Regions from separate parts of the Kitasatospora sp. NPDC004799 genome, predicted to be linked through region 3. Evidence: riboswitches for the same ligand, from Rfam matches in the RefSeq annotation. Region 3 holds a riboswitch; each other region holds the start of a gene.
The links. A riboswitch is a leader RNA that binds a small molecule or an ion and turns the genes downstream of it on or off. The one in region 3 is predicted to bind cobalamin.
Positions count from the first base shown of each region.

Region 1 (6,228 bases), on a different contig from region 3:
CGTCGACGAACTGGGCGCCCGGGTAGTAGTCCCAGGGGTCCACGCCCGGGGCGCCGTCCCAGGACACCGGCGTCCAGACGAACAGCAGGTTGTGCAGCCCCCGGGTCTCCACCAGGTACTTGTAGGTGATCCGCCACAGCGCCTGGTACTCGGCCGGCTTCTGGCCCGCCCACCAGAACCGGCGGGAGCAGTCCAGCACGTTCATCTCGTGGTACGGGCGCAGCAGCACCGGCACGTCGTGGGCGGCCAGGTACTCCAGGTGGTCGGCCAGGTAGGAGAGGTCGGTGATCAGCGCGCGGTACTCGGGGGTGTCGTGCGCGCCGTCCACGACCCGGCCGAACCACTCCGGGTCCTTGGCCGCCGGCGAGTTCGAACAGAGCACCCGGTCGAAGGACTTGACGTCCGATCCGGGGTAGGGCTGGTGGAAGGACATGCCGACGATCCCGGCCGGGGCGCCGCCGTTGTCGGGCAGTTCGGTGCTGCTGCCGTCGCAGTTCTGCTGCACGCCGGCCGCGCCGTATCCGCCGTCCTCGGCCCGCGGGTGGCCGCTCCAGACGGCGGACAGCAGGTCGACGGCGTCGTCGGTGTACTGCCAGCCGGCCCGGCAGGTGGGCCAGCGGCCGGCCGAGTAGGAGCGCGGGTTGCCGACGCCCCAGCCGTTCTGGCCGTAGCCGGGGCCGAGGTCGGTCTCCACGAAGCCCGGCAGCTTGCCGGTGATGTCGGCGGCCTTCTTGTAGTAGTAGCCGACCTGCTTGGTGCCCCGGTAGTCCCCGTACTCGGGGTTGTTGCGCTCGTTGTGCGCCTCGACGTGCTGGCCGATCACCGTGCCGCCGCTCTGCCCGGTACGGGCCTGGGCCTCCAGGTCGGCGAGGAACTGCTGGACGGCGCGGGCGTTCGGCGAGGCCTGCGGGTCCCGGGCGAGCAGGTCCTTGCCGACCTCCGGCGGCAGGGTGCGCCCGGGGAGGCCGACCGACACCGGGACCCTCGGGGGCTGCTCGCCGCCGACCTCGCGGTCGCGGTCGAGCAGGACGACCGCTCCCGCGGCGGCGACGATCCCGGCCGCGGCCAGGACGGCGGGCTTGCCGCGCAGGGCACTGGGCAGGGCCACGGACCGCTCCTCCGGTTGCTCGCCGGCGCCGCCCCCCACGGACGCAACCGGAACACGCATGCGAAATGACTGTTCCGAGAGCCTGCCACACTCCCCCGGCCCCCGCGAACGACCCGCCGGGGCCGGGGTGTCACGACGGGCCGGGGCATCACGACGGTCCGGCCCGCCGGGGCCGCCGGCGGGCGCGTCGTCGCGGCGGGTCAGCCCGCCGAAGCCGCCGGCGGGGTGCCCTGGACGCCGGGCGCGGCCGAGGACGCGGCCTTGGCGCGCTTGAGCAGCTGCCCCTTCACGTGCTCGACGAACCCGGGGGCCGCCGCGGTGGCCGTGGCGTCCGGGGCGTTGCCGCCCTTCGCCGAGCCCTCGACCGTGAAGTAGGCGTACCGGCCCAGGCTGCTGTGCGTACCGGTGCAGCCGGCCGCGGCGCAGAACGCCGGCGACCCGGCCGCGGGCGCGCCCTTGAGCTGGCCGGTGAAGTTCTTCGTCGCCGTCTCGGCCTGGATCCTGTGGTCGAAGACCGCCACCCCGACGGTGACCGCGCTGTCACCGGAGACGTACGTCGCCCGGAGCACCTGCTGGCACCCCTGGTCGCCGAGCACCTTGCCCAGCCCGCCGGTCGTGGAGTTCCCGTCCCAGCAGGGCGAGTCCAGCGCCACGACGGTCCGGTTCCAGGTGGCACCGTTGATCGTCACCTGGAGCGCGGAGAACAGCGCCCCCGCGTCCTGCGGCGCCGGGTCGGTGGTGGCCTCCCAGATCGGCTTCGACGGGTCGGCCGGCTCGCCGCCCGGCGTGCCGGAGACGCTCGGGGTCACCGTCGGCTGGACGGAGTTGACGGCCTTCGGGGGGCCGTCCTCCTTCTTGCCCTTGAACAGCAGCACGCCGCCGGCGGCCAGACCGCCGACCACGGCGACCGCGGCCACCACGCCGATGACCCTCATCCGGCGACGGCGCTTGCCGTCGGCCTCGTTGCGGTCCGCCAGCGCGTCCCAGTCCGGCTCGGCCCGCTGCGGCGGGACCGGCTGCTGGGGCTGCTGCTGGAGGTGCCACTGCGGCTGCGGCTGGGGGTTCGGCTGCGGCTGCGCGACCGGCTGGGGCTGCGGCGGCGCGACCGGCGGCAGGGGTTGCGGCGGCCCGACCGGCGGACCCGGCTGCGGCGGCGGCGCGACCGGCTGCGGCACCGGCGGGATGGGCTGCGCGACCGGCTGCGCCGACGGCACGACCGGCCCGTACGAGGCGGGCGGCGGCCCGAAACCCCCACTCGGCGGCGGTACCGGACCAGGCACCACCGGCTGCTGACTCTGTGCGCCCCCCGACCCGGCGGGCGGCGTTCCCTGCGGCCCCTGCCCAGGTACGCCAGTTCCGTCGCTCATGCGCCCAGATCGTAGGGCATCCTCATGACCGTCGATCCTCCCGGTGACCGTTCCGTATCGAAACCATGACTCCCCGGCCCGGTTCCGGGGCCGCCGACGGCCACCGCCCGCCATGGTTCCGGTACGACCGGTTATCGCCCCGACACGCGGCGCCGCACTACATCTGGGGTCGCTTCAGGGAGACACCACTACATGTATGCTCACTCCTGCTGTCGATGCAGGGGAACCCGGTGCGAATCCGGGACTGCCCCGCAGCGGTGTGCGGGCGGCTCCAGCAGCCGTCCCGCGAGTCCGAGTACCTGCCGACCAGCGTGCGCCACGGCCCTCCCGCAGAGGCCGCGCCGGCACGAGCAGTACCCCTCCGGGCCTCGCGGGCGGGCCGGGGAGTCACCGTCGCGCGACGCTTCTGCGTTCGTGCCGTGCTCCCCTGCCCCGATCGGCCCGGTGGCCCCCGATCACCGCCGCCGATCGCCGCCAGGAGAGAGCGCCTTGACCACCGCCGCCTCAGCCACCCTGCCCGCCCAGGGCTCCGGTACCGCCTTCACCGACCCGACGGTCTCCGACCCCGGCGGCGCCCTGCTGCGGCTGCTCACCGACCGCAGCACCGACCTCACCGAGGTCGACCCCGGCCATGTCGCCGCCGCCGCGCTGCGCGGCCGCCACGCCGGTTCGGACTTCGCCGAGCTGCGCGGGCTGGCCGTGGACGCCGCCGCGTCGATGATCGCCGAGGACCCCCAGTACTCGAAGCTGGCCGCCCGCCTGCTCGCCCTGGAGATCGTCGACGAGGCGAACAGCCAGGGTTCGACGTCCTTCTCCGCCTCGATCGCCGTCGGCCACGCCGAGGGCCTGATCGGCGACACCACCGCCGCCTTCGTCGCCAAGCACGCCGCCGCCCTGGACGCGCTGGTCGACGCCGCCGGCGACGACCGCTTCGAGTACTTCGGCCTGCGCACCGTGCAGTCCCGCTACCTGCTGCGCCACCCGATCACCCGCAAGGTGATCGAGACCCCGCAGCACTTCCTGCTCCGCGTCGCCTGTGGCCTGGCGGTCGGCGACAGCGAGCAGTCGGTGCGCGAGGTGGCCGAGCTGTACGGCCTGATGAGCCGCCTGGAGTACCTGACCTCCTCGCCGACGCTCTTCAACTCCGGCACCCGGCACCCGCAGATGTCGAGCTGCTACCTGCTCGACTCGCCGCTGGACAACCTGGACTCGATCTACAACCGCTACGCGCAGATCGCCCGCCTCTCCAAGCACGCCGGCGGCATCGGCCTGTCCTACTCGCGCATCCGCTCGCGCGGCAGCCTGATCCGCGGCACCAACGGCAAGTCCAACGGCATCGTGCCGTTCCTGCGCACCCTCGACTCCTCGGTCGCCGCCGTCAACCAGGGCGGCCGCCGCAAGGGCGCGGCCTGCGTCTACCTGGAGACCTGGCACGCCGACATCGAGGAGTTCCTGGAGCTCCGCGACAACACCGGCGAGGAGGCGCGCCGCACCCACAACCTCAACCTGGCGCACTGGATCCCGGACGAGTTCATGCGCCGGGTCAACGCCAACCAGGACTGGTCGCTGTTCTCCCCGGCCGACGTGCCGGAGCTGGTCGACCTCTGGGGCGCCGACTTCGACGAGGCCTACCGCAAGGCCGAGCAGGCCGGCAAGGCCGTCCGCACCATCCCGGCGCAGACCCTGTACGCCCGCATGATGCGCACCCTGGCGCAGACCGGCAACGGCTGGATGACCTTCAAGGACGCCTCCAACCGCGCCGCCAACCAGACCGCGCTGCCCGGCCGCACGGTGCACTCCTCCAACCTGTGCACCGAGATCCTGGAGGTCACGGACGACTCCGAGACCGCCGTCTGCAACCTGGGGTCGGTCAACCTGGGCGCCCACGTGGCCGCCGGCGCCTCCGCCGACGACCTGCTCGGCGCGATGGACTGGGAGCGGCTGGACGCCACCGTGCGCACCGCCGTCACCTTCCTCGACCGCGTGGTGGACATCAACTTCTACCCGACCACCGAGGCCGGCACGTCCAACTCCCGCTGGCGGCCGGTCGGCCTCGGCGTGATGGGCCTCCAGGACGTCTTCTTCAAGCTGCGGATCGACTTCGACTCGGCGGAGGCGAAGCAGCTCTCCACGCTGATCGCCGAGCGCATCATGCTCACCGCCTACGAGCGCTCCGCCGACCTGGCCGAGCAGCTGGGCCGCCACGAGGCGTACGGCGAGACCCGCGCCGCCCGCGGCGAGCTGCACATCGACCACTTCCCGTCGGCCGCCCCGCAGTGGGCCGACCGCTGGACGGCGCTGCGCGCCCGGATCGCCGAGACCGGCCTGCGCAACTCGCTGCTGCTGGCCATCGCGCCGACCGCGACCATCGCCTCCATCGCCGGCGTGTACGAGTGCATCGAGCCGCAGGTGTCCAACCTGTTCAAGCGCGAGACGCTGTCCGGCGAGTTCCTCCAGGTCAACCCGTACCTGGTGCGCGAGCTCAAGGAGCTCGGCGTCTGGGACCAGCAGACCCGCGACGCCCTGCGCGACGCCAACGGCTCGGTGCAGGAGCTGAACTGGCTGCCCGCCGAGGTGCGTTCGCTGTACCGGACGGCCTGGGAGCTGCCGCAGCGCGCGCTGATCGACCTGGCCGCCGCCCGCATGCCGTACCTGGACCAGAGCCAGTCCCTGAACCTGTTCATGGCGGCGCCGACCATCGGCAAGCTGAGCTCGATGTACGCGTACGCGTGGAAGGTCGGTCTGAAGACCACCTACTACCTGCGGTCGCGCCCGGCCACCCGCATCGCCCAGGCCGCGTCCGGCACCGCCCGGACCGCCGTGCCGGTGCCCGCCCCCACCATGACCCAGGCCGAGCAGGACGCCATCGCCTGCTCCCTGGAGAACCCCGAGTCCTGCGAGGCCTGCCAGTGAGCACCCCCGACGACCGCAAGATGCTGCTCGACCCCGGCTTCGAGCTGACCCTGCGCCCGATGCGGTACCCGTCGTTCTACGACCGGTACCGGGACGCCATCAAGAACACCTGGACGGTGGAGGAGGTGGACCTGCACTCGGACGTCGCGGACCTGGCGAAGCTCAGCGAGGGCGAGCGGCACATGATCGGCCGGCTGGTCGCCTTCTTCGCGACCGGTGACTCGATCGTCGCGAACAACGTGGTGCTGAGCCTGTACAAGCACATCAACTCCCCGGAGGCGCGGCTCTACCTGAGCCGTCAGCTGTTCGAGGAGGCCGTCCATGTGCAGTTCTACCTGACGCTGCTGGACACGTACCTGCCCGACCCGGAGGACCGCGCGGCGGCCTTCGCGGCGGTGGAGAACATCCCGTCGATCGCGCAGAAGGCCAAGTTCTGCTTCAAGTACATGAACGCGGTCGACCACATCGACTCGCTGCAGACGAAGGAGGACAGGCGGGCGTTCCTGCTCAACCTGATCTGCTTCGCGGCGTGTGTGGAGGGCCTGTTCTTCTACGGCGCGTTCGCCTACGTGTACTGGTTCCGGAGCCGGGGTCTGCTGCACGGTCTCGCCACGGGGACCAACTGGGTGTTCCGCGACGAGTCCATGCACATGGACTTCGCGTTCTCCGTGGTGGACACCGTCCGCGAGGAGGAGCCCGACCTCTTCGACGAGGAGATGGCCAAGCAGGTGACGGAGATGCTGGAGGAGGCCGTCGAGGCCGAGCTCCAGTTCGCCCAGGACCTGTGCGGTGACGGCCTGCCCGGCATGAACACCGCCTCGATGCGGGAGTACCTGCAGG
Region 1 is NZ_JBEXJK010000193.1:1,145-7,372, forward strand. It holds gene ABZW03_RS23250 (glycosyl hydrolase) at 1-1,108, opposite strand, end outside; gene ABZW03_RS23255 (hypothetical protein) at 1,309-2,322, opposite strand; cobalamin riboswitch at 2,655-2,797, shown strand; gene ABZW03_RS23260 (ribonucleoside-diphosphate reductase subunit alpha) at 2,989-5,388, shown strand; gene ABZW03_RS23265 (ribonucleotide-diphosphate reductase subunit beta) at 5,409-6,228, shown strand, end outside.
Region 1: another riboswitch for cobalamin. It lies ahead of ABZW03_RS23260 (ribonucleoside-diphosphate reductase subunit alpha); the one in region 3 lies ahead of ABZW03_RS05450 (HoxN/HupN/NixA family nickel/cobalt transporter).

Region 2 (6,228 bases), on a different contig from region 3:
TTGTAGAAGTCGATCGAGGGCTGGTTCCAGTCCAGGACCGACCACTCGACCCGGGAGTAGCCGCGCTCGACGGCGATCCGGGCCAGCTCCAGCAGCAGCGCCTTGCCGTGGCCGCCGCCGCGCGCCTGGGGACGGACGTACAGGTCCTCCAGGTAGATCCCGTGGGTGCCGCGCCAGGTCGAGAAGTTGCGGAACCAGACCGCGAAGCCGACCGGCTCGCCGGTGGCGTCGTCCTCGGCGATCAGCCCGAACAGGGCCGGGTTCTCGCCGAACAGGGCCTCGTGCAGCTGCTCCTCGGTGGCCTTCGCCTCGTGCAGGGCCTGCTCGTACTCCGCGAGTTCGCGGACCATGGCGTGGATGACGGGGACGTCGGTGGCGACGGCGGTGCGGATCATGCCAGTGAGCCTACTGCTCGGGACCGCTCTCGTCCCAGGCCTGGACGGAGGTCTGGTCGACGATCCGGCCGTCCCGCAGGCCGGCCATCGAGGACATCAGCACCCGGACGCCGTCCGGGTACCGGCAGGACTCCAGGAACGCGACGTGGTCGCCCTGGACCACCACCTGTTCCAGCTTGTGGGTCATCTCGCGCCCGTAGACGTCCTCCAGCATGGCGCCGATCTCGTCCCGGCCGTGCATCACCAGGGGGTGGCTGGGCTGGGTCCTGCGGTCGACCACGCGCAGTTCGGCGTCGTCCGCGTAGAGCGCCAGCAGGGTGTCGGCGTCGCGGCGCTCGATGCCCTCGCGCAGCGCGCGGGTGTCGAAGGCGGCGGGGGCCGCCGTGGTGGTCATGGTCTCGCTCCTCCGGTCGGGTTCCGTCGGCTCGTACCTCGAGCGTACGCCCGCGGCCACCGGCCCGGAGGAGCGCGGAGCGGGCCGGTCAGTTGGCCGGTACGGTGCGCAGGTACCCGGCCAGGGCGCTGATCGCGGCCGGGTTGCGCGGGCTCTCCACCAGGTCGACGTAGTCCATGACGAAGATCCGGTCGTTCCGGATCGCGGCGACGCCGGCCAGCGGCGGGAAGGACGTGAGGAACCGCCGCTTCTCCTCGGCACCGGTGCCGCCGTAGTTGTTGATCACGATCACCTCGGGGTCGCGCCGCACCACGGTCTCCCAGCCGGCCGTGACCCAGCTGTCGGAGAGGTCGCCCATCACGTTGGTCCCGCCGGCCCTGGCGATGATCTCGTTCGCGGCGGCGAACTTCCCGGCGGTGTACGGCTTGTCCTGCCCGCTGTCGTACAGGAAGACGGACGGGCGGCGCTCGGGCTGCGGGACGGCGGCGATCCGCGCCTTGAAGTCCGCGATCAGCCGGTCGGCGCGGTCCCGGACGTCGAAGATCGCGCCGAGGTTGGCCAGGTCGGTGTAGAGCGCGTCCAGCGGGTCCATCACGCCGCGCTCGGTGCCCTGTCCGCTGCGGCAGGACTCGCTGAGCACGTACGAGGCGATGCCGAGGCCCTTGAGTGCCTGCGGGGTGAAGCCGAGGCCCTCGTCGAAGCCGTAGTGCCAGCCGGCGAAGACCAGGTCGGCCCGGGCGTCCAGCGCGATCTCCTTGGTGATCCGCTGCTTGGAGAGCCACTTCGTCTGCTGGTAGCCGTCCTTCCAGGGGACCTGGTCGATCTTGCCCTTGTCGTCGGGCATCACGTAGCCGGCCATCCGGTCGGCGAGGCCGAGGGAGAGCATCAGCTCGGTGATGCCGACGTCGTTGGTCACCACCCGGGCGGGCTTGCGGTCGAAGGTGAGCTCGTCCCCGCAGTTCCGCACCGTCACCGGGTAGTGGGCGGAGCCGGTGGCGGCCTCCTTCGGGGCGATCTCGGCGCCGCAGGCGGTGAGTCCGAGGACGAGCAGGGCGGCGGTGGCAACGGCCTTGGTGCGCACGGGAGTTCCTTAGGGGGTCAGGGGAGGCGGTCGAACAGCAGCTGGAGGGCGCCGGTCTCCGGGTGCCGGACCGGAGTGGCCCGGACGCCGAACACCTCGGCCAGCAGGGCGGGCCGGAGCACCTCGTGGGGCGGCCCCGAGGCGACGATCCGGCCGGCCCGCAGCACGTACAGCAGGTCGCAGTGGCCCGCCGCCAGGTTGAGGTCGTGCAGCGCGGTGAGCACCGTCGGACCGGCCTCCCGGGCGAGCGCCAGCACCTCCAACTGGTGCGCGATGTCGAGGTGGTTGGTGGGTTCGTCCAGCACCAGCAGGCGCGGTTCCTGGACCAGGGCGCGGGCGAACAGCACCCGCTGCTTCTCGCCCCCGGACAGGCTCAGGAAGCCCCGCTCGGCGAGGTGTCCGGCCCGGACCTTGCGCAGCGCCTCGGCGCAGCGCCGCTCGTCCCCGTCGGCCGGGGCGCCGAAGCCCCGGCGGTGCGGCAGCCGGCCCATGGCGACCACCTCGGCGACGGTGAAGTCGAACTCGGCGGAGTGCTCCTGGGTCAGCGCGGCCACCCGGCGGGCACCCTCCCGGGCGGTGAGCGCGTGCAGGTCGTCGCCGGCCAGCCGGACGGCGCCGCCGGCCGGCTCCAGCACCCGGTAGACGCAGCGCAGCAGGGTCGACTTGCCGCTGCCGTTCGGGCCGATCAGCCCGACCACCTGCCCGGCGGCGGCCGCCAGGCTCACCTCGTGGACCAGCCGGGTGCCGGCCAGCTCCACCGAGACGGCGTCCACGGCGAGGTCCTCGGCCACCGTCGGCGCCGCGGCGCGGGTCGCGTCGGTCAGGTCGGTCATCGGGCGCCTCCGAAGGCCTGGCCGCGGCGGCGCATCATCACCAGGAAGACGGGCACGCCGAGCACCGCGGTGAACACCCCGACGGGCAGTTCGGCGGGCGCCAGCAGGGTGCGCGAGGCGATGTCCACCCAGACCAGCAGCAGCGCCCCGGCGAGCGGGGCGATCACCAGCACCCGGCGGTGCCCGGCGCCGACCAGCATCCGCGACAGGTGCGGCACCAGCAGCCCGACGAAGCCGATCGCCCCGCTGACCGCGACCACGGTGCCGGTGACGGCGGCGGTCACCACGAACAGCTCGCGGCGCAGCCGGTCCGGGTCCACGCCGAGCGAGGCGGAGGTCTCGTCGCCCATCGCGAGGGCGTCCAGCCGGCCGGCGGCGCAGGCCAGGTAGGCGAGGCCGGCCAGCACGGTGGCGGCGGCGATCGGCACCTTGCCCCAGGTGGCGCCGCCGAGGCTGCCGAGCAGCCACATCATGGCGTCCCGGGCGGCCTCGCCGCGGTCGGCGGCGAAGACCATCAGCGTGGTGGTGGCGGAGAAGCCGTAGGACAGGGCGGTGCCGGTGAGGACCAGCCGCAGCGGGGTGAGCCCGTACGCGGTGCGGGCGGCGAGGTAGACCAGCGTCATGGCGGCCAGCGCGGAGCCGAAGGCGGAGGCGGAGACCGCCCACACCCCGAGCGAGGCGAAGGCGCCGAACAGCAGGACGGCGTTGGCGCCGACGGCCGCGCCGGAGGAGACGCCGAGCACGAAGGGGTCGGCCAGCGCGTTGCGCACCAGGGCCTGGACGGCGACCCCGCAGGCGGCCAGCCCGGCGCCGACCACGGCGGCCAGCACGGTGCGCGGCAGCCGGATCTCCCAGACGATCGCGTACGCGGCCGCCTCGCCCGCGTCCAGCCGGCCGCCCGTCAGCCCGGCGCCCAGCAGCCGCAGCACGCGGGGCAGCCCGAGCCCGGAGGAGCCGAGGGCGACCCCGCAGACCAGCGACAGCAGCAGGGCGACGGCGAGGCCGAGGGCGAGCGGGAGGACGGGTGTGCGGCGGGCGGGTGGGCCGACCGCTCGGTCTGCGGGTGCGCGGTTCACGGGTGCGCCTTGCCTCGGGCCGCGGGTGCGCCGGGGCGGGCGCGGGCCGGAGGCGTGCCGGGGCGCCGTTCCCCTCGCAGTCCGCGGCGAGTTGTCGGGAGGTCAGCGGCCGGGGGCGATCGGGCTGGCGCGGTCGTACGGGCTGGTACGGCCGCGCTCACCGTTGCGGGTCAGCGCCGGATTCGCACCGGACTTCCCCCTCGGACGCCCTGGCAGCATAACAGCCACTCAGGGCAGGCAACCCTTACCGGGTGGGATCGGGACAGGGGCCGGGTGGGATCGGGACGTGAACGCACGACCGCCCCCGTCCGGCGGTGCGGACGGGGGCGGTCGGGTGGCGACGCGTCAGGCTCAGGCCTGCTTGGTCTCCCAGAAGATCTTGTCGACCTCGGCGATCAGGTCCAGCAGGGCCTGGCCGGTGGCCGGGTCGGTGGACGCCTTGGCGGCCGAGGCGGCCTTCAGGGTGTCGTTGATCAGCTGGTGCAGCTGCGGGTACTTCTCGAAGTGCGGGGCCTTGAAGTAGTCGCTCCACAGCACCGAGATGTGGTGCTTGACGGCCTCGGCGCGCTGCTCCTTGATGATGATGGCGCGGGCGCGGAAGTGCGGGTCCTCGTTGGCCTGGTACTTCTCCTGGGTGGCCTTGACCGACTCGGCCTCCAGCTTGGCCTGCGCCGGGTCGTACACGCCGCAGGGCAGGTCGCAGTGGGCGTGGGCGGTGGCGCGCGGTGCAAACAGACGAGAGAACATGGGAGTCCTTCCTTAGATCGTCTTCCCGCGCCCGAGATTACCCTTCCGCCCCCGCGGATTCGCGATCGGGCGGTGGGCCTAGGGCAAAAGGCGGACGCGGAACCGGCGTATTCCGGACATCGAACAGGTGACGGTCCGTACGGCAGACTGGGGGCGGGCGGAGCGGGAGGAGGAGTCGTGGCGCGGAGCACGCGGCCGGAGGGCGCCGGGGCCGGAGGACGGGACCGGGGCGGTGCGCTGCCGTTCGGACTGGTCGACGTGGCCGGGCCGTCGATGGTCCCGACCCTGCGCGAGGGCGACCAGCTGCTGGTCCGCTACGGCGCACCGATCCGGCCGGGCGCGGTGGTGCTCTTCCGGCACCCCTTCCAGCAGGACCTGCTGGTGGTGAAGCGGGCCGCCGAGCGCCGGGCCGCCGGCTGGTGGCTGCTCTCCGACAACCGCCCGGTGGACAGCGACAGCCGCAGCTACGGCGCCGTCCCGGACGAGCTGGTGCTCGGCCGGGTGCTGCTGCGGCTGCGCCCGCGCCCGGCCTGGCTGGCGCCGGGGCGCCGGCTGGAGCGGCTGCTGCTCACCCCGCGGCTGGCCCGGGTGCCGGGCCTGGCCCGCCGGCTCGGCGCCTGGGTGGAGGAAGTCTAGAGAGCGCGGTTCGCCGCCTCCGCCTCCTGGCGCTTGCGGGCCCGGTAGGCGGCCACGTTGGCGCGGGTCGCGCAGCGGTCCGAGCAGTAGCGCCGGGAGCGGTTGGTCGAGGTGTCCAGGTAGGCGTTGCGGCAGGGCGCGGCCTGGCAGATGCCGAGCCGGTCGGCGCCCAGCTCGGTCAGGTGGACGGCCAGGCCCATGCAGGCGACCGCGCTGAAGTGCGCGGTGGCGGTCGGCGAGTTGTCGGCCAGGTGCAGGTGCCAGCGCGGCCGCCCGGCGTCGTCCAGGTAGTCGTGCCCGGAGATCAGCGGGCTGACGGGGTACTCCATGAGCAGGCTGTTCAGCAGGTCGACGCCGCGGACCTCGTCCCCGTCGGCGGCGGCCTCGAAGACCCCGCGCAGCCGGGTCCGCACCGCCCGCAGCCGGGGCAGGTCGGACTCGTCGGCGAGGGCGGCGGCCCGCGAGGAGTCGGAGAACAGGGCGCGCACCGCCTCCACGGAGGTGAGCGTGTCGGTGCCGCGCTCGGGCTCCTCGGTGTTCACCAGCCGAACGGCGAGGTCGGCGTAGGCGGCGAGCTCCACAGGGGTCCTTCCAGAAATTCGGTAACGGGCTGACTGCCTCCAGCCTATTACCCGGACGGAGACTCTGCCTCCTGCCCGGACGGGAAGCGTCGGCGCCCGGGCGGGGCAGACGTCGGCGCCCGGCAGGACGGGTCTGCCGGGCGCCGACGGTACGGGCTCAGAGCACCTTGGACAGGAAGGCCCTGGTGCGCTCGTGCTGCGGGTCGGTGAGCACCTCGCGGGGGCTGCCGGACTCGACCACCACACCGCCGTCCATGAACACCAGCGCGTCGCCGACCTCGCGGGCGAAGCCCATCTCGTGGGTGACGACCACCATCGTCATGCCCTCCTCGGCGAGGCCGCGCATGACGTCCAGGACGTCGCCGACCAGCTCCGGGTCGAGCGCGGAGGTGGGCTCGTCGAAGAGCATCAGCTTGGGCTTCATGGCCAGCGCGCGGGCGATCGCCACGCGCTGCTGCTGGCCGCCGGAGAGCTGCGAGGGGTAG
Region 2 is NZ_JBEXJK010000065.1:10,217-16,444, forward strand. It holds gene ABZW03_RS11620 (GNAT family N-acetyltransferase) at 1-395, opposite strand, end outside; gene ABZW03_RS11625 (nuclear transport factor 2 family protein) at 406-789, opposite strand; gene ABZW03_RS11630 (ABC transporter substrate-binding protein) at 878-1,870, opposite strand; gene ABZW03_RS11635 (ABC transporter ATP-binding protein) at 1,888-2,703, opposite strand; gene ABZW03_RS11640 (iron ABC transporter permease) at 2,700-3,779, opposite strand; cobalamin riboswitch at 3,872-4,020, opposite strand; gene sodN (superoxide dismutase, Ni) at 4,131-4,526, opposite strand; gene sodX (nickel-type superoxide dismutase maturation protease) at 4,704-5,162, shown strand; gene ABZW03_RS11655 (CGNR zinc finger domain-containing protein) at 5,159-5,743, opposite strand; gene ABZW03_RS11660 (amino acid ABC transporter ATP-binding protein) at 5,901-6,228, opposite strand, start outside.
Region 2: another riboswitch for cobalamin. It lies ahead of ABZW03_RS11640 (iron ABC transporter permease); the one in region 3 lies ahead of ABZW03_RS05450 (HoxN/HupN/NixA family nickel/cobalt transporter).

Region 3 (6,228 bases):
GTACGGAACGACACCCGGGTGCGGTGCTCGCCGGTGCGGACGGTGAGTCCGTGCTCGGGGAGGCCGGCCGGGTCGCCGCCGTCGCCGAGCCAGCAGGCGACGGCGGAGCCGAGCAGCAGCGGGTCGATGCCGGGGTCGGGGTGGCCGAAGTCCGGCTCGGCGCGGGCCTCCAGCAGCGGGCCGGTGCGCAGCCGGAGCAGGTGGCGGGCCGGGCCGAGGGCGGCCACCGCGACGGTGAGGCCGGGCAGTTCGGCGGTGGTGTCGGCGAGCCAGTCGGCGGCGGGGCGTTCGGCGTGGGCCTCGGTCCGGGCGAGCACCTCGGCGGTGTAGCGCAGCGCGTCGCCCAGGTGCTCGTCGGTGAGGGCGTGGAAGCCGCGCGGGGTGTGGTCCTGCGGGTCGAAGGGGTAGCGCCGCAGGCTCACCTCGGTGCCCTCGGTCCTGCCCTCGACGTCGTACGCGGTGGGCCCCTCGGCGGCGCCGGGGCAGGGGACGGGCCGGGGGTAGGGCGGCAGGACCGGCTCGCCCGGGGGCTCGTCCAGGCCGTCCAGGAAGGAGTAGAGCAGCGGGCGCAGCACCCGGGCGGACTCGCCGCGGTGGGCGAGCGAGCGGTCGGTGATCCCGCGCAGGTCGGCCGGGTCCCGGGCGAGGGTCCGTTCCAGCTGGGCGGCGAGGTCCCCGTCCGGGTCGAGCAGCGGCGCGGCCTGGCCGAAGGCGTAGCTGGGGGAGCGCGGGTCGAGTTCGGCGGCGCCGGTGGCGACGACCATGGTGCGGTGCTCCAGGGCGGCGCCGTAGACGGTGACCGAGCCGTGGTCGCCGATCACGCAGTCGGCGGCGACGAGGGCGGCCTGCCAGCCCTGGTGGGGCGGGATCAGGCGCAGGCCCATCCGGCGGGCGTCGTCGAGCAGCGCCTCGGGGTCGTGGCGGCTCCACACGTTGGGGTGCAGGACGACGGCCACCGCGTACTCGTCGGCGGGCAGTTGGCGGACCAGCCGGCGGGGCAGGTCGGGGCGGCGGCCGAATAACGAGTGCTCGCTCCAGGTGGAGCTGACGACGACGAGCCGCCGACCGCCGACGGCGCCGAGCGCGGCGCGGTAGCCGTCCCGGGAGCGCCGGCTGGCGAGCATCCGGTCGAAGCACGGGTCGCCGACCACCCGGGCGACGTCCAGCGCCTCGGGGCAGGAGGCCCGGAGCCGGTCCAGCTGCTCGGGGTGGGAGAGGCCGAGGACGTCCACGAACACCCGTCCGCGGTGGGTGAGTTCGTTGCGGGACAGGCCGGCGGCGCTGACCGTGTCGCCGGTGGACTCGGTGACCAGGCGGTTGTAGCCGGCCCCGTGCGGGAGGACGACGAGCCGGGCGTCCAGGCGGTGCATGGAGGAGTGGACGGCGCAGGCCACGGCCAGGTCGAAGCGGCGGCGGACGGCCTCCTCCCAGTCCAGCACGGTGAACCCGGGCAGGCCGCGCAGGTACTCCTCCAGGGCGCGGTCGGCGAAGACCGAGCCGGGGTTGACGGTGAAGTACCGGTCGACGCCGTGCGGCCGGACCAGGGAGAGGACGTCCAGGACCCGGGTGGCCGAGGTGAGGGTGCGGGCGACCGCCAGCACGCGGGCCTTGACCGGGTCGGTGTTCCACCGGTCGGCGGGCCAGGCGTGGGGGCGGGACGGCACACCATGATCGTACTGGCCGGGGCCGTCTCCGGCGCGCCTTTCCGGGCGGAGGTCAGCGGCCCGGGCGGAGGCCGGCCGCCCGAGGAGGAGTCAGCCCGCCGCGGCGGTGGGCTCGTGGTGCTCGGCGGCGGCGCACTCGTCGAGGAGGGGGCGCATGGCCTCGTCCACGAGCCGGTAGCGCACCACGCGTCCGTCCCGGTCGCCGGTGACCACGCCGGCCGTCCGGAGCAGCCGCAGGGCCTGGGAAACGGCGGGGTCGCGCATGCCGGTGGCGACCGCGAGGTCGGTGACGGCGAGCGGGCCGGCCCGGTGCAGGGCGAGCAGCAGGGCGAGCCGCCCGGGGTCGGCGAGCAGGGAGAACCGCTCGGCCCAGGACCGGACGTGCGCGGGGTCGCCGATCGCGGCGATGGCCTCGCAGACCCGGTGCCCGTCGATGGTGCGGTGGCCCGCGCGGTCGGCCGGTACGAGATGCATGCGGACATTCTTGCAGGCGGCGGCCTGTGATCCTGGACACCTGCGCAGGTGCGCAGCCTTGCACGGGTCGGGGTGGGGCCCTACGGTGTTCCCCGCCGTGGTGCTCGGGAAGACCGGTGACGGACCCTCAGGGGTCCCAGCCCGGAGCGGCCCTCGCCACTGTGATCGGGTCGTTCCTCCGCCCACGGAGGAACGTCGTCCGGACCCATGGAGCCACTGGGCGCCTCGCGCGCCTGGGAAGGCGGGTACGGGCGTCCCGTCAGCCAGGAGACCGGCCACGGCATCTCACGAGGTTTTCCACGAGGTGCTGGAGCGTGATCCGCAGATGACCCTGCCCGAAACCGTTGCCGCCGGGGCGAAGGCGGCCCCCTCCGTGCTGCCCAGCTTCAAGTGGCGGCGCGAGGACACCATCCGTACGGCCGGGCTGATGGGGGTGATCCTGGCCATGCACCTGGTGGCCTTCGGGACGCTCGTCTTCCTGGTCGCGCCCGAGCGGTACGCGGTCGGTACCCAGGTCTTCGGGGTGGGCCTGGGGATCACCGCGTACACCCTCGGCATGCGGCACGCCTTCGACGCCGACCACATCGCGGTGATCGACAACACCACCCGCAAGCTGATGGCGGACGGCAAGCGGCCGGTCTCGGTGGGCTTCTGGTTCGCCCTCGGGCACTCCTCGATGGTGGTGCTCATGGCCGCCCTGGTGGCGGGCGGCGCGCAGCTGGCGAACACCCTGATGGACGACGAGTCGACCACCCACCAGTGGCTCGGCATGGTCGGGACGACCACCTCCGGCGTCTTCCTCTACCTGATCGGCGCGCTCAACCTGGCGGCGCTGCTCGGCATCCTCAAGGTCTTCCGGGCGATGCGGGCCGGGCAGTTCGACGAGCGGGAGCTGGAGGCGCACCTCGACTCGCGCGGGTTCATGGCCCGGGTGCTGAACCGGGCGACCCGGTCGATCACCCGGCCGGGGCAGATGTTCCCGGTGGGCATGGTGCTGGGCCTGGGCTTCGACACCGCGACCGAGGTCACCCTGATGGTGATGGCCGGTTCCGGCGCGGCCTCCGGGCTGCCCTGGTACGCGATCGTCTGCCTGCCGCTGCTGTTCGCGGCCGGGATGAGCCTGTTCGACACGCTGGACGGGACGTTCATGAACTTCGCGTACCAGTGGGCCTTCGCCAATCCGGTCCGGAAGGTGTACTACAACCTGACCATCACTGGGCTGTCGATCGCGGTGGCCTTCATCATCGGCACCATCGAGCTGGTCGGGGTGCTGCACGAGAAGCTCGACCTGACCGACCCGGTCACCGGGTTCGTCGCGGACATCTCGCTGGACAACGTCGGCTACGCCATCGCCGGGCTGTTCGTGGTGGTCTGGGCGATCGCGATCGGGTACTGGAAGCTGGCCCAGGTCGAGCAGCGCTGGACGCCGTCCCAGGAGTCCTAGGCGGCCGCGAGCAGCAGCGTGCCCGCGACGGCGAGCCCGGCGCCGACCACCTGGACCGGGCGCAGCCGCTCCTTCAGGACCCCGCGCGCCAGCAGCGCGGTGACCACCGGGTAGAGCGAGGCGAGCACGGCGGCCACCGCCGCCGAGCCGCCGTGCGAGGCCATCGCGTAGGTGGCGTTGCCGGCGGCATCGGCCAGGCCGATGCCGGTGAGCAGGGGCAGCCGGGCCCGCAGTTCCGGCAGCGGCCCGGCGCTGCTGGTGTCGGTGCCGCGCCGGCCGACCAGCAGCGCGGCGGCGCCGACGACGATGTTGACGAGCCGTTGGACGCACAGGACGAGCAGCAGCCCGCCGCCCGCCGAGGCGTGCGAGACCAGGGCCATGGTGGCGCCGAAGCCGAACGCCGCGGCCAGGGTGAGCAGCAGGGCCGTGCGGGCGGCGGACGGCCCGCCGCGTTCGGGCCCGCCGGCCAGCACCACACCGGCCACGGCCACCGCGATGCCGGCCAGCTGCCCGGGGCCGGGCCGCTCGCCGAGCGCGAGCCCGACGCCGACCGGCACCACGACGCCGACGGTGGCCAGGGGGGAGACCACGCCCATCGGGCCGAGCGCGAGCGCCCGGTAGAAGGCGAGCATCGCGAACGGGCCGATCACCCCGGCGGCGACGGCGTACCAGAGCGCGGGGGAGGCCTCGGTCCAGCCGCCGGTGGCCAGGACGGCGAGCAGCAGGACGGCGGCGGCCGCGGCCTGGGAGGCGACCACCACGGCGAGCGCGGGCAGCCGGCGGGTGAGGACGCCGCCGCCGAAGTCGGCGAGGCCGGTGAGCAGGCTGGCGGACAGGGCGAGCAGGACGGTCACCGCAGGCCCCCGGGGAGTGAGGACAGCACAATGGACTCCGCAGTACAGTCGGGTGGACTCGTTGTCGGAACCCGCAGCGTAGTGCAATGAACTGAACTCTGCCGAGCACTATTGTGATCGGTCTCGACCTGTGGACACCGGAGGACTGCCCGCGTGCCGGACCCCGACCTCGTCTCCCGGGCGCTCGCCCGCAACGTCAAGCGGCTGCGCACCGAGCGCGGCCACACCCTGGACGCCCTCGCCGCCCGCTCCGGGGTGAGCCGCGGCATGATCGTCCAGATCGAGCAGGGCCGCACCAACCCGAGCGTGGCCACCGTGGTCCGGATCGGCGACGCGCTCGGCGTCTCGATCGCCACGCTGCTCGACTACGAGGAGGGGCCCGACGTCCGGGTCGTCCCGGGCGACCAGGCCGTCCCGCTGTGGACCGGGCCGTCCGGCGGGACGGGCGTCCTGCTGCACGGGATCGAGGCGCCCGGGCCGCTGGAGCTGTGGGGCTGGCGGATGGAGCCGGGCGAGGAGTACTCCTCCGAGCCGCACCCGGCCGGGACGGTGGAGATCCTCCGGGTCGACGAGGGCGAGCTGACCCTGGTGCACGGGGAGCGCGAGCACGCGGTGCCGGCCGGCAGCACCGTCTCCTTCGACGCCTCGTACGCCCACGTCTACCGCAACGCGGGGGACGGGGTGCTGCGGCTGACCATGGTGGTGTCGGTCCCGCCGCCGCGCTGATCCTCCCCGTGCACGCCCGAACGGCGCCTCCCCGGAGCGGGGAGGCGCCGTTCGCGTTCCGTGGTCAGTGCCGGTCGCCGTAGCGGCGGCGGAACTGCTCGACCCGCCCGGCGGTGTCGAGCACCCGGGACTGGCCGGTGTAGAAGGGGTGGCTCGCCGAGGAGATCTCGACGTCGATCACCGGGTAGGTGCGGCCGTCCTCCCACTCGACGGTGCGGTCGCTGGTCAGCGTCGAGCGCGTGAGGAAGGCGAGGTCGCCGACCTTGTCGCGGAAGACGACCGGGCGGTAGGCGGGGTGGATTCCGGGCTTCATGGCGGGGCTCCTCGGGGTGTGCGGGCGGGGCGGGGGCGGGGTTCGGGTCAGCGCTCCTCGCGGAAGTCGACGTGCCGGCCGGCGACCGGGTCGTACTTGCGCAGGACCATCCGGTCCGGGTCGTTGCGGCGGTTCTTGCGGGTCACGTACGTGAAGCCGGTGCCGGCGGTGGAGCGGAGCTTGATCACCGGGCGCAGTTCGCTGCGGGCCATCGGGCGTCCTCCTGACGGGGTGGCGGGGGCGTCGGATCGAAACCGTACACCGAAATGGAAGTCATTTTCATCTGGTGTAACGTGAGCCCGGTCCTGCCCATTCCCGGACGCCAGGGAGCACCCATGTCCGCCCACTGCCAGCTCACCGGCCGACGGCCCGGCTTCGGCAACGCGATCTCGCACTCGCACCGCCGCACCCGCCGCCGCTTCGACCCGAACATCCAGCACAAGCGCTACTGGCTGCCCGGCGAGGGCCGGTACGTCCGGCTCGCGCTGAGCGCCAAGGGCATCCGCACCGTCGACGCGATCGGCATCGAGGCCGCCGTCGCCCGGATCCGGGCCCGGGGGGAGAAGGTCTGATGGCCAAGCAGAGCAAGATCGCCAAGAACGAGCAGCGGCGCGCGACCGTCGCCCGCTACGCCGAGCGCCGGGCCGAGCTCAAGCGGATCATCGCCCACCCCGGCACCGGAGCGGCCGAGCGCGCCGCCGCCCAGGCCGAACTCGCCCGCCAGCCGCGCGACGCCAGCGCCACCCGGGTCCG
Region 3 is NZ_JBEXJK010000022.1:36,266-42,493, reverse strand. It holds gene ABZW03_RS05460 (hypothetical protein) at 1-1,664, opposite strand, end outside; gene ABZW03_RS05455 (metalloregulator ArsR/SmtB family transcription factor) at 1,755-2,138, opposite strand; cobalamin riboswitch at 2,220-2,433, shown strand; gene ABZW03_RS05450 (HoxN/HupN/NixA family nickel/cobalt transporter) at 2,464-3,582, shown strand; gene ABZW03_RS05445 (EamA family transporter) at 3,579-4,436, opposite strand; gene ABZW03_RS05440 (XRE family transcriptional regulator) at 4,590-5,162, shown strand; gene ABZW03_RS05435 (type B 50S ribosomal protein L31) at 5,227-5,475, opposite strand; gene rpmG (50S ribosomal protein L33) at 5,523-5,687, opposite strand; gene rpmB (50S ribosomal protein L28) at 5,811-6,047, shown strand; gene rpsN (30S ribosomal protein S14) at 6,047-6,228, shown strand, end outside.